DNA from 3 places in the Photobacterium sp. DNB22_13_2 genome. Region 1 is predicted to be linked to each of the others. Evidence: predicted binding sites of a transcription regulator. Region 1 holds the regulator's gene; each other region holds the start of a gene.
What was found. The regulator CRP, encoded in region 1, controls carbon source genes, mostly activating them, when cyclic AMP is high. The targets are predictions, from matches to a motif close to TGTGANNNNNNTCACA.

Region 1 (3,286 bases):
CCGATCGTCAACCTGGAATGGATCCAGAAAATAGTCCGGGATACCCGGGATCGTGGCCACTCCCGTGAGGCGGTAATGGAATCTATTGTGCGCTCGATGGATGACTACCTGAATTACATCACCCCGCAGTTCTCCCGTACCCACATCAACTTCCAGCGGGTACCGACAGTCGATACCTCCAACCCGTTCAGTGCCAAGGCAATTCCAAGTCTGGACGAAAGCTTTGTGGTGATCCGCTTCCGCGGGATCAAGAAAGTTGATTTCCCTTACTTGCTGTCGATGATCCAAGGGTCGTTTATGTCGCGCCACAACACCTTGGTAGTGCCCGGCGGAAAAATGAGTTTTGCGATGGAATTGATCATGCGGCCACTTATCCAACAGCTGATTGATACAGGGAAAATCGGATAGTCCAAGGTTATATAAATGAAGTAGCGAGAGCTGATTAGCTACTCGCTACTTAGAGTTTTATGGGGTCCTGAGTCCTGCCCCCCCTAAAGACCTAAAAAAATATCGCGCTCTTTCGCTCTGCCTGCTTTTCCTAGGAACTAGGATTCCGTCTCCAAGCGCTTACTCTTCTATCACCTCATATGAGTGAGTCATCTCGACCCCTTCACCTAGCATAAGGCACACTGAGCAGTATTTTTCCAACGAGTCGGCCACAGTTTTTGCCACAACGGCTTCATCCAGGTTTTCACCTGTCACCACAAAATGCAAATTAGCGGTGGTAAAAATACGTGGTGCCTGCTCGCGGCGAACCGAATTGATTTGCGCTTCGCAACCGGTGATTTTCTGCCCGGCAGATTTAAGCCCATCCACCACATCTACCGAACTACACCCACCCGCAGCCATCAGTACCAGCTCCATTGGGCTCGGTGCTTTTTCGCCACCATTGCCATCCATCACCACGCTGTGGCCGGAATTTGACTGCCCTAGAAAGGTCATATTTTCGACCCATTTCACTCGTGATTGCATTGGTTTCTCCTTACAACTTATAGAGGGTTTCGGCACAATCTAGCAACTGTGTGATCATGTGCACACTTATGACTACAAAATGGCCATTTCACATAGATCAATATCAAGAAAAGCGCGCCGAAAAAAGATAAAATCTGAACTAATTATTCACGTGAGCTTGCAGCCCAGCGGTTGACTGAATATCCTAAACGACGAGCTAATTATGATTAGGCCCAGCCACATTTTTAATGGACGTCGTTGTTGGGCAACAAACGCAGAGGAAGTTAGTAATATGGTTCCAGGTAAACCTCAAACAGATCCAACTCTAGAGTGGTTTCTTTCCCATTGCCACATTCATAAATACCCTTCAAAGAGTACTTTGATCCATGCGGGTGAAAAAGCGGAAACGCTCTATTACATCGTAAAAGGTTCTGTTGCGGTCCTGATCAAGGATGAAGAAGGTAAGGAAATGATCCTGTCTTACCTAAACCAAGGTGACTTCATCGGTGAGTTAGGCCTATTCGAAGAAGGCCAAGAGCGTACCGCTTGGGTTCGAGCTAAGACCCCTTGTGAAGTTGCAGAAATTTCTTTCAAGAAGTTCCGCCAGCTTATCCAAGTTAACCCAGATATCCTGATGCGCCTTTCTGCGCAAATGGCAAGCCGCCTTCAGGTGACTAGCCAGAAAGTCGGTGACTTGGCATTCCTGGATGTAACAGGCCGTATCGCGCAGACACTATTGAACCTGGCTAAACAGCCAGATGCAATGACTCACCCAGACGGTATGCAAATCAAGATCACCCGTCAGGAAATCGGCCAGATCGTTGGTTGTTCCCGTGAGACTGTTGGTCGTATCTTGAAGATGCTAGAAGAGCAGAACCTGATTTCTGCCCATGGTAAAACTATCGTTGTTTACGGCACACGCTAAACAACCCAGTTTACTAACAGATACTCAAAAAGCCGCACTATGCGGCTTTTTTTATTGCCCATCACGCCCACTTTCATACTTACAGGGCATTACTGTCTACTCCATCACTCTTTTTGTTCTTGTATCTACGCAACTTAGTGCTACATTGTGCATATCAATCCTCATCACCTGTAATGGAATACCGGTATGGACATCGAACGCTTTTCACCACATCGCTCCCACCACATCCAGCGTGGAGTCATTTCGCCGCTACCCGATACCGTTGAGTTGACAGGTTTCAGTGACAGCCGCCACTACCTTGAGCAACATGAGAAGGTGAAACGCCATACACCGGAGTCCCAACTGGGGTATCCACTCGATAGCCTCAAGCACTAAATCCAGACACATGAAAACGCCTGTGACCGCATTAGCCACAGGCGCTTACATTATGCAGACTAGATCGCCTGACTTCAGACAGGTTACTCTGATTTAGCTGGCATCCGTACTTTCGAAGATCTTATCTGCCGACGCCTCGACAAAGCCGGTATACAGCTCACCGTCATCTTTCGGATAGCGCTTGGCAAACTCATAGAACCCGCCCGGTATGCTATGAACGCCATCGAGAAACCCAACCTCAACTCTATCAGCCATGGTCGATGACTGTTCAAGCATCACCTCGGGGCTACCTTTAACATCACCGCCAGCGCTGTTGATCTCAAACCCGTTGTGGCGCAGCAAGTGATTGACCTCAGCCACCTCGGTAAACTGCTCCAGCTGGTTCAGGCTAACAGTAAAGTGGTTGGCACCAAAACCATGGGCGGCTAACCAGCCAGCATATTCGCTTTCTGCCGCCAGCAACTCATAGGTCGCATAGTCCAGATCCCACAACCGCCCGCCATAGAGGAAGGCAGGATCTCGCATGGCCTGCTCAGGCACCTGTTCGACCAGTTCCCTGACCGTCTGCTGCAACAGCGAGCTAAACTGACCCACCATCAGCTCACTGATAAACACTTTGGGTGCCAATGGGTTCGGATGCTCGAAATGTTCGGCATATAATTTCTTGGCTTCGAAATGATAGCGGCCACACGGCTTGTAGCCAATGGCAATGAACGGCGCCGCCAGTCGATCAAGCCCGACCTTCGGTAGGTTAAATGTTCGCAGCGCAATATGATCATTAAGCAGCGGCTCTTCTTCGGTCAGCAGATCATGAACCTGAGCGGCTGATGGGCATAGGCGCTGGATATAATCCTCCCATAACCCGGCAAATAGTTGCTCTACCCTTTCCATGTGCTCGCTATCCTCTTTGACTGGTGAATGATTGACGGCAATTAAAGCGTAATGCCCGGCGAAAGCTGAGCAGGTAGCTCAGGCAGCTCACCTTCCATCGATGCCATTGGGTATGCACAGTAGTCTGCCGCGTAATACGCGCTT
Region 2 (3,286 bases), on a different contig from region 1:
AGCTTGTAGTGCGCCCTGTAGCGATTCAGCAACTGTTGGGATTTCAGCTGCTTCTTCTGCTGGTAGGTCGTACAAGTCTTTATCCATTGCTTCACCTGGGTGAATCTTGTTCTGGATACCATCTAGGCCTGCCATCAGCATTGCTGCGAATGCTAGGTATGGGTTCGCTGCTGGGTCACCAAAACGTACTTCGATACGACGTGCTTTCGGGCTTGGTACCACTGGGATACGGATTGACGCTGAACGGTTACGTGCAGAGTAAGCCAGCATTACTGGTGCTTCAAAGCCAGGAACTAGACGCTTGTACGAGTTTGTTGCTGGGTTAGCAAAGGCGTTGATTGCACGTGCGTGCTTGATGATACCGCCGATGTAGTAAAGCGCCATCTCAGAAAGGCCGCCGTATTTGTCACCCGCAAACAGGTTTTGACCATCTTTTGCTAGAGACATGTGAACGTGCATACCGCTGCCGTTATCACCAACTAGTGGCTTAGGCATGAAGGTTGCTGTCTTACCAAATGCGTGTGCTACGTTGTGAACAACGTACTTGTACACTTGGATTTCATCAGCTTTCGTCGTTAGGGTGTTGAAGCGTGTTGCGATCTCATTCTGACCCGCAGTCGCTACTTCATGGTGGTGAGCTTCAACAACTAGGCCCATTTCTTCCATGATTAAACACATTGCAGAACGAATGTCTTGCGATGAATCAACCGGTGCTACTGGGAAATAACCACCTTTCACGCCAGGACGGTGGCCTTTGTTACCGCCATCGAAATCTGAGCCTGTATTCCATGCCGCTTCTACGTCATCGATCTTGAAGAAAGAGCCTGACATGTCAGTGTTGAACTTCACGTCATCAAATAGGAAGAACTCTGGCTCAGGACCAACAAGTACGTTATCAGCAAGGCCTGTTGCGCGCATAAAGTCTTCTGCACGCTTAGCGATAGAGCGAGGGTCACGATCGTAACCTTGCATTGTTGCTGGCTCAAGGATGTCACAGCGGATGTTCAGTGTTGCATCCTCTGTGAATGGGTCAAGTACCGCGCTAGCTGCATCCGGCATCATCACCATGTCTGATTCATTGATACCTTTCCAACCTGCAACAGAAGAGCCATCGAACATTTTGCCTTCTTCAAAGAAGTCAGCATCGATCTGGTGGGATGGGATAGAGATGTGCTGCTCTTTACCTTTGGTATCGGTAAAGCGTAGGTCAACAAACTTAACTTCGTTTTCCTGGATCAGCGCAAGTACGTTTTCTACTGACATCTTGAATAACCTCCGGTGTTAGATTGGGCATCAGGCCGCAATAAATTAGAAACGAGCGTATTTCGCTCTATTGCTAAAATACAATGCGATAACTGTGCCAACTTTTAAAAGCCCCAAAATAGCGCACTTGGCAAGTATTCCGGGCTGAATTCGTCCTTTGTTTGCACCATTATAGGGAGTGGTTGCACCGTTATGGTGCATTTGAGCCTGTTATCCCTTTAATGGTGCGCGTATCTACATTAGCCCAGCGCGACATATTGTCAATTGGCTTGCCAGGGAAAAATGGATCGAAAAGGCATTTGTAAGGGGGCTTTGGCGGCCAGCGATGTAGCAAAAAGCATGAATAAAGCAGGCAGAATGAAAAAGGCGGTGATATAAATCACATATTACGTGGGTTTTGGAGTAAAATCTGTTAGATTATGAGCCGTTTTTTTAACCAAGTAGCGCCATCCGGTCGCTGCATGTTCTGAGTGAATGTGAATCCATGTCTAATCCACAGATCGATAAATTAAGAAATATCGCAATTATTGCGCACGTTGACCACGGTAAAACCACCCTGGTTGACAAACTGCTTCAGCAGTCTGGCACGTTAGAGTCTCGCGGTGAAGTTGAAGAACGCGTAATGGATTCCAACGACATCGAAAAAGAGCGTGGTATTACCATTCTTGCTAAGAACACAGCGATTAACTGGAATGATTACCGTATCAACATCGTAGATACCCCAGGACACGCCGACTTCGGTGGTGAAGTTGAGCGTATCATGTCGATGGTTGACTCTGTACTACTGATTGTTGATGCTGTTGACGGCCCTATGCCTCAGACGCGTTTCGTAACTCAGAAAGCGTTTGCCCACGGCCTTAAGCCTATCGTTGTTATCAACAAAATCGACCGTCCGGGCGCACGTCCTGAGTGGGTTATGGATCAAGTATTCGACCTGTTCGACAACCTTGGTGCAACAGATGAGCAGCTAGACTTCACGACTGTTTATGCTTCAGCTCTTAATGGCTGGGCAACAATGGATGAAGGCGAAGTTGGCGAGAACATGGAGCCATTGTTCCAAGCGGTTGTTGATACGGTTGACGCCCCAAGTGTTGACGTTGATGGCAGCCTACAGATGCAAATCTCTCAGCTTGACTACAGCTCTTACGTGGGTGTTATCGGTGTTGCTCGTGTAACGCGTGGCTCAGTAGTACCTAACCAGCAGGTTACTATTGTGGGTGCTGACGGTAAGACTCGTAACGGTAAAGTAGGTACAGTACTTGGTTACCTAGGCCTTGAGCGTCACGAAGTTGAAAAAGCAACGGCGGGCGACATCATTGCAATCACAGGTCTTGGTGAACTGAAAATCTCTGACACTATCTGTGATGTGAACGCGGTTGAGGCTCTGCCTGCTCTGTCTGTTGATGAGCCAACTGTAACCATGACTTTCCAGGTCAACACCTCTCCGTTCGCGGGTAAAGAAGGTAAGTTCGTTACTTCGCGTAACATCCTTGAGCGCCTACAGAAAGAATTGGTACACAACGTTGCACTTCGCGTTGAAGAAACTGATAACCCAGATCGTTTCCGTGTTTCAGGCCGTGGTGAACTTCACCTGTCTATCCTGATCGAAAACATGCGCCGTGAAGGTTTTGAGCTAGCAGTATCACGTCCAGAAGTTATCATCAAAGAAGAAGATGGTCAGCTGATGGAACCATACGAAACTGTGACTATCGACGTGCTAGAAGAGCACCAAGGTGGAATCATGGAGAACATCGGCCTGCGTAAAGGTGAGCTGACTGATATGTCTCCAGATGGTAAAGGCCGTGTACGTATGGACTTCATGATGCCTTCTCGTGGCCTCATCGGTTTCCAAACGGAATTCCTGACATTGACTTCAGGTTCTGGTCTTATGTACCACACGTTTGATCACTATGGTCCACATAAAGGTGGCATTATTGGTCAGCGTAACAACGGTGTTCTTATTTCGAACGCAACAGGTAAAGCGCTAACTTATGCGTTGTTTAACCTGCAAGAGCGTGGTCGT
Region 3 (3,286 bases), on a different contig from region 1:
CGATGATATTCAGGGCTTCGTTACGCAGGGACGGGGGATCTCGGTACACCGCAGTGACTGTGAACAGCTTGAGGAGTTGCGCCATGTGGCATCTGAACGGATCATCGATACGGTATGGGGCGGTGGCTTTGTCGGCAATTACCATATTACTGTCCGAGTGACGGCCGCTGAGCGTAACGGTCTGCTCAAGGAGCTCACCAACACTTTGGCCAACGAAAAAGTCAAAGTGGCCGGAATGAAGAGCCGAGTCGATTACAAGAAGCAGATGTCGATCATGGATTTCGACCTCGAATTAACCGACCTTGAGGTCTTGAGCCGGGTCCTCAAGCGTATCGAGCAGGTGAGAGATGTCGCCGAGGCCAAGCGATTGCACTAAAATGGCAATCAGAACATAACTATTTGAAGCGGGAAGCGAAGGCGACCCGCTTTTTTTTAGCCAAAGAAAGGAAATCACAGTATGAGCGAGAACAAAGCGCCCATTGAGCAATTGGTTGAGATTATGACTACGTTGCGTGACCCACAGCAGGGTTGCCCTTGGGACTTGAAACAGACCTTTTCCTCCATTGTGCCGCATACCCTGGAAGAAGCTTACGAAGTGGCTGATGCTATCGAGCAGCAGAATTGGGATGATGTGCGTGAGGAGCTCGGTGATCTGTTGTTCCAAGTGATTTTCTACAGTCAGCTTGGCAAAGAGCAGGGGTTGTTTGATTTTGATGATGTGGTCCGTGGTATCAACGAGAAGCTGACCCGTCGTCATCCGCATGTGTTTGCTGATACTGAGTTTGCCAATGAGGCAGAGATCAATGCCAATTGGGAAGCGGAGAAAGCCAAGGAGCGCTCAGTCAAAGGAGAGGATACCAGTGTGCTGGCTAACATCCCGCAAGCTATGCCTGCGCTTATCCGGGCCGATAAAATCCAGAAGCGCTGTGCCAAGCACGGATTTGATTGGGACACCCTAGGGCCGGTGGTCGGCAAGGTGCATGAAGAGATTGAAGAGGTGATGGAAGAGGTCATTCAAGTGTCACCCGATCAAGGTAAAATCGAAGAAGAAATGGGGGATTTGTTGTTTGCTGTCGCCAACTTCAGCCGTCATGTGCAGGTCAAACCGGAAGTGGCTCTGAAGAAAGCCAACCAGAAATTCGAGCGCCGTTTTCGCGAAGTGGAGAAAACTGTGCTAGAAAGAGGGAGGTGCTTTGACGATTGCTCCCTAGAATATTTGGACGCTATCTGGGATGAGGTCAAGCGTAACGAGCTGAAGACAAAGTAAGCGAGGTGGGGGAGATAGTGGCAGTCGCACGGATGAATGCTCAATCTATAGTCATCTAGTTTAGTAGAATTGATTTGAGACAAAAAAAAACCAAACGTGCTGTGATAGTTTTCACGTTGTGGCAATAAAGTGTGTCTGGTATACTAATTTCCCGTCCAGATACATTTTATCCTCTATACCAATCTTCCAGGTAAAACATGACGACGAATTACATTTTTGTTACGGGCGGGGTCGTATCCTCACTAGGTAAAGGTATTGCTGCAGCATCGCTGGCGGCTATTCTAGAAGCGCGTGGTCTTAACGTGACTATGATGAAACTAGACCCTTACATCAACGTTGACCCAGGCACAATGAGCCCAATTCAGCATGGTGAAGTATTCGTAACGGAAGACGGTGCAGAGACTGACCTTGACCTAGGTCACTATGAGCGTTTCATCCGTACCAAGATGACTAAGCGCAATAACTTCACTGCGGGACGTGTTTACGCCGATGTACTGCGTAAAGAGCGTCGTGGTGACTACCTAGGTGCAACGATTCAGGTTATCCCACACATCACCAATGCGATCAAAGAACGTGTTATTGCAGGCGCAGAAGGCCACGACGTAGCTATCGTCGAAGTTGGCGGCACTGTAGGTGATATCGAATCTCTACCATTTATGGAAGCAATCCGTCAGCTAGCGGTTGAGCTAGGCCGTGAACGTGCAATGTTCATGCACCTGACGCTTGTTCCATACTTGGCTGCTGCTGGCGAAGTGAAAACCAAGCCAACTCAGCACTCTGTTAAAGAGCTGCTTTCTATCGGTATCCAGCCTGACATCCTAGTATGTCGTTCTGACCGTAACATCCCTGCTAACGAGCGTGCGAAAATCGCATTGTTCTGTAACGTGCAGGAAAAAGCAGTTATCTCAATGAAAGACGTAGATTCTATCTACAAGATCCCACAGCTTATCAAGGCTCAAGGCCTGGATGACTTGGTTTGTCAGCGCTTTGGCATTACAGCCCCAGACGCAGATCTGACTGAGTGGGAACAGGTGATCTACGAAGAAGCAAACCCAACAGCCGAAGTGACTATCGGTATGGTGGGTAAGTACATCGAACTACCAGATGCGTACAAGTCAGTGAATGAAGCACTGAAACATGCCGGTCTTAAGAACCGTCTGTCAGTGAAGATCAAGTATGTTGATTCTCAGGATGTTGAGTCTAAAGGTACAGAAGTACTGGAAGGCCTTGACGCTATCTTGGTTCCTGGTGGCTTCGGCGGTCGTGGTGTAGAAGGTAAAATCCAAACTGCACAATACGCCCGTGAAAACAAAATTCCGTACCTTGGCATCTGTCTAGGTATGCAAGTAGCACTGATTGAGTTTGCCCGTAACGTGGCAGGCCTTGAGGGTGCACACTCTACAGAGTTCGACGCCCAGTCTAAGCACCCAGTGGTTGGTTTAATCACCGAGTGGGTTGACGGCGAAGGTAACGTTGAAGAGCGTACTGAAAAATCGGATCTTGGCGGTACAATGCGTCTGGGTTCTCAGCTATGTCACTTGGCTGAAGGTTCTAAAGCGCGTGAGCTATACGGTAACCCAACAGTACATGAGCGTCACCGTCACCGCTATGAAGTAAACAACAACCTACTTCCTCGCCTAGAGAAAGCAGGTCTGAAGATTTCTGGTCTGTCATCAGACAAGAAATTGGTGGAAATTATTGAGATCCCTAACCACCCATGGTTTGTGGCTGCTCAGTTCCACCCTGAGTTCACCTCGACCCCTCGCGATGGTCACCCTCTGTTTGAAGGTTTCGTGAAGGCTGCTGGCGATAACCAGCGCGGTGAACTTAACAAGTAAGGATTACGGATAGCTGTAGCAGTGATGGCTGCAGCTATTTTTTTAGCTTTTAATTTCAAGATAAAGCAAGAGGAAACACAATGTCTAAGATCGTTAAAGTTCTAGGTCGTGAAATCATTGATTCACGTGGTAACCCAACTGTAGAAGCTGAAGTTCACCTAGAAGGCGGTTTCGTAGGTAT

Region 2: typA (translational GTPase TypA) is a predicted target of CRP. The motif match lies at 1,632-1,647, and genes of this name have one in related genera.
Region 3: ACVA58_RS26800 (CTP synthase) is a predicted target of CRP. The motif match lies at 1,368-1,383, and genes of this name have one in related genera.

What each region holds. Positions count from the first base shown of each region.
Region 1 covers NZ_JBNNXU010000011.1:50,873-54,158, forward strand. The annotation lists gene ACVA58_RS16410 (phosphoribulokinase) at 1-408, shown strand, start outside; gene ACVA58_RS16415 (OsmC family protein) at 568-972, opposite strand; gene crp (cAMP-activated global transcriptional regulator CRP) at 1,244-1,876, shown strand; gene ACVA58_RS16425 (hypothetical protein) at 2,063-2,251, shown strand; gene ACVA58_RS16430 (2-oxoadipate dioxygenase/decarboxylase family protein) at 2,345-3,142, opposite strand; gene astD (succinylglutamate-semialdehyde dehydrogenase) at 3,184-3,286, opposite strand, start outside.
Region 2 covers NZ_JBNNXU010000023.1:54,098-57,383, forward strand. The annotation lists gene glnA (glutamate--ammonia ligase) at 1-1,263, opposite strand, end outside; gene typA (translational GTPase TypA) at 1,748-3,286, shown strand, end outside.
Region 3 covers NZ_JBNNXU010000035.1:13,862-17,147, forward strand. The annotation lists gene relA (GTP diphosphokinase) at 1-376, shown strand, start outside; gene mazG (nucleoside triphosphate pyrophosphohydrolase) at 458-1,267, shown strand; gene ACVA58_RS26800 (CTP synthase) at 1,465-3,105, shown strand; gene eno (phosphopyruvate hydratase) at 3,186-3,286, shown strand, end outside.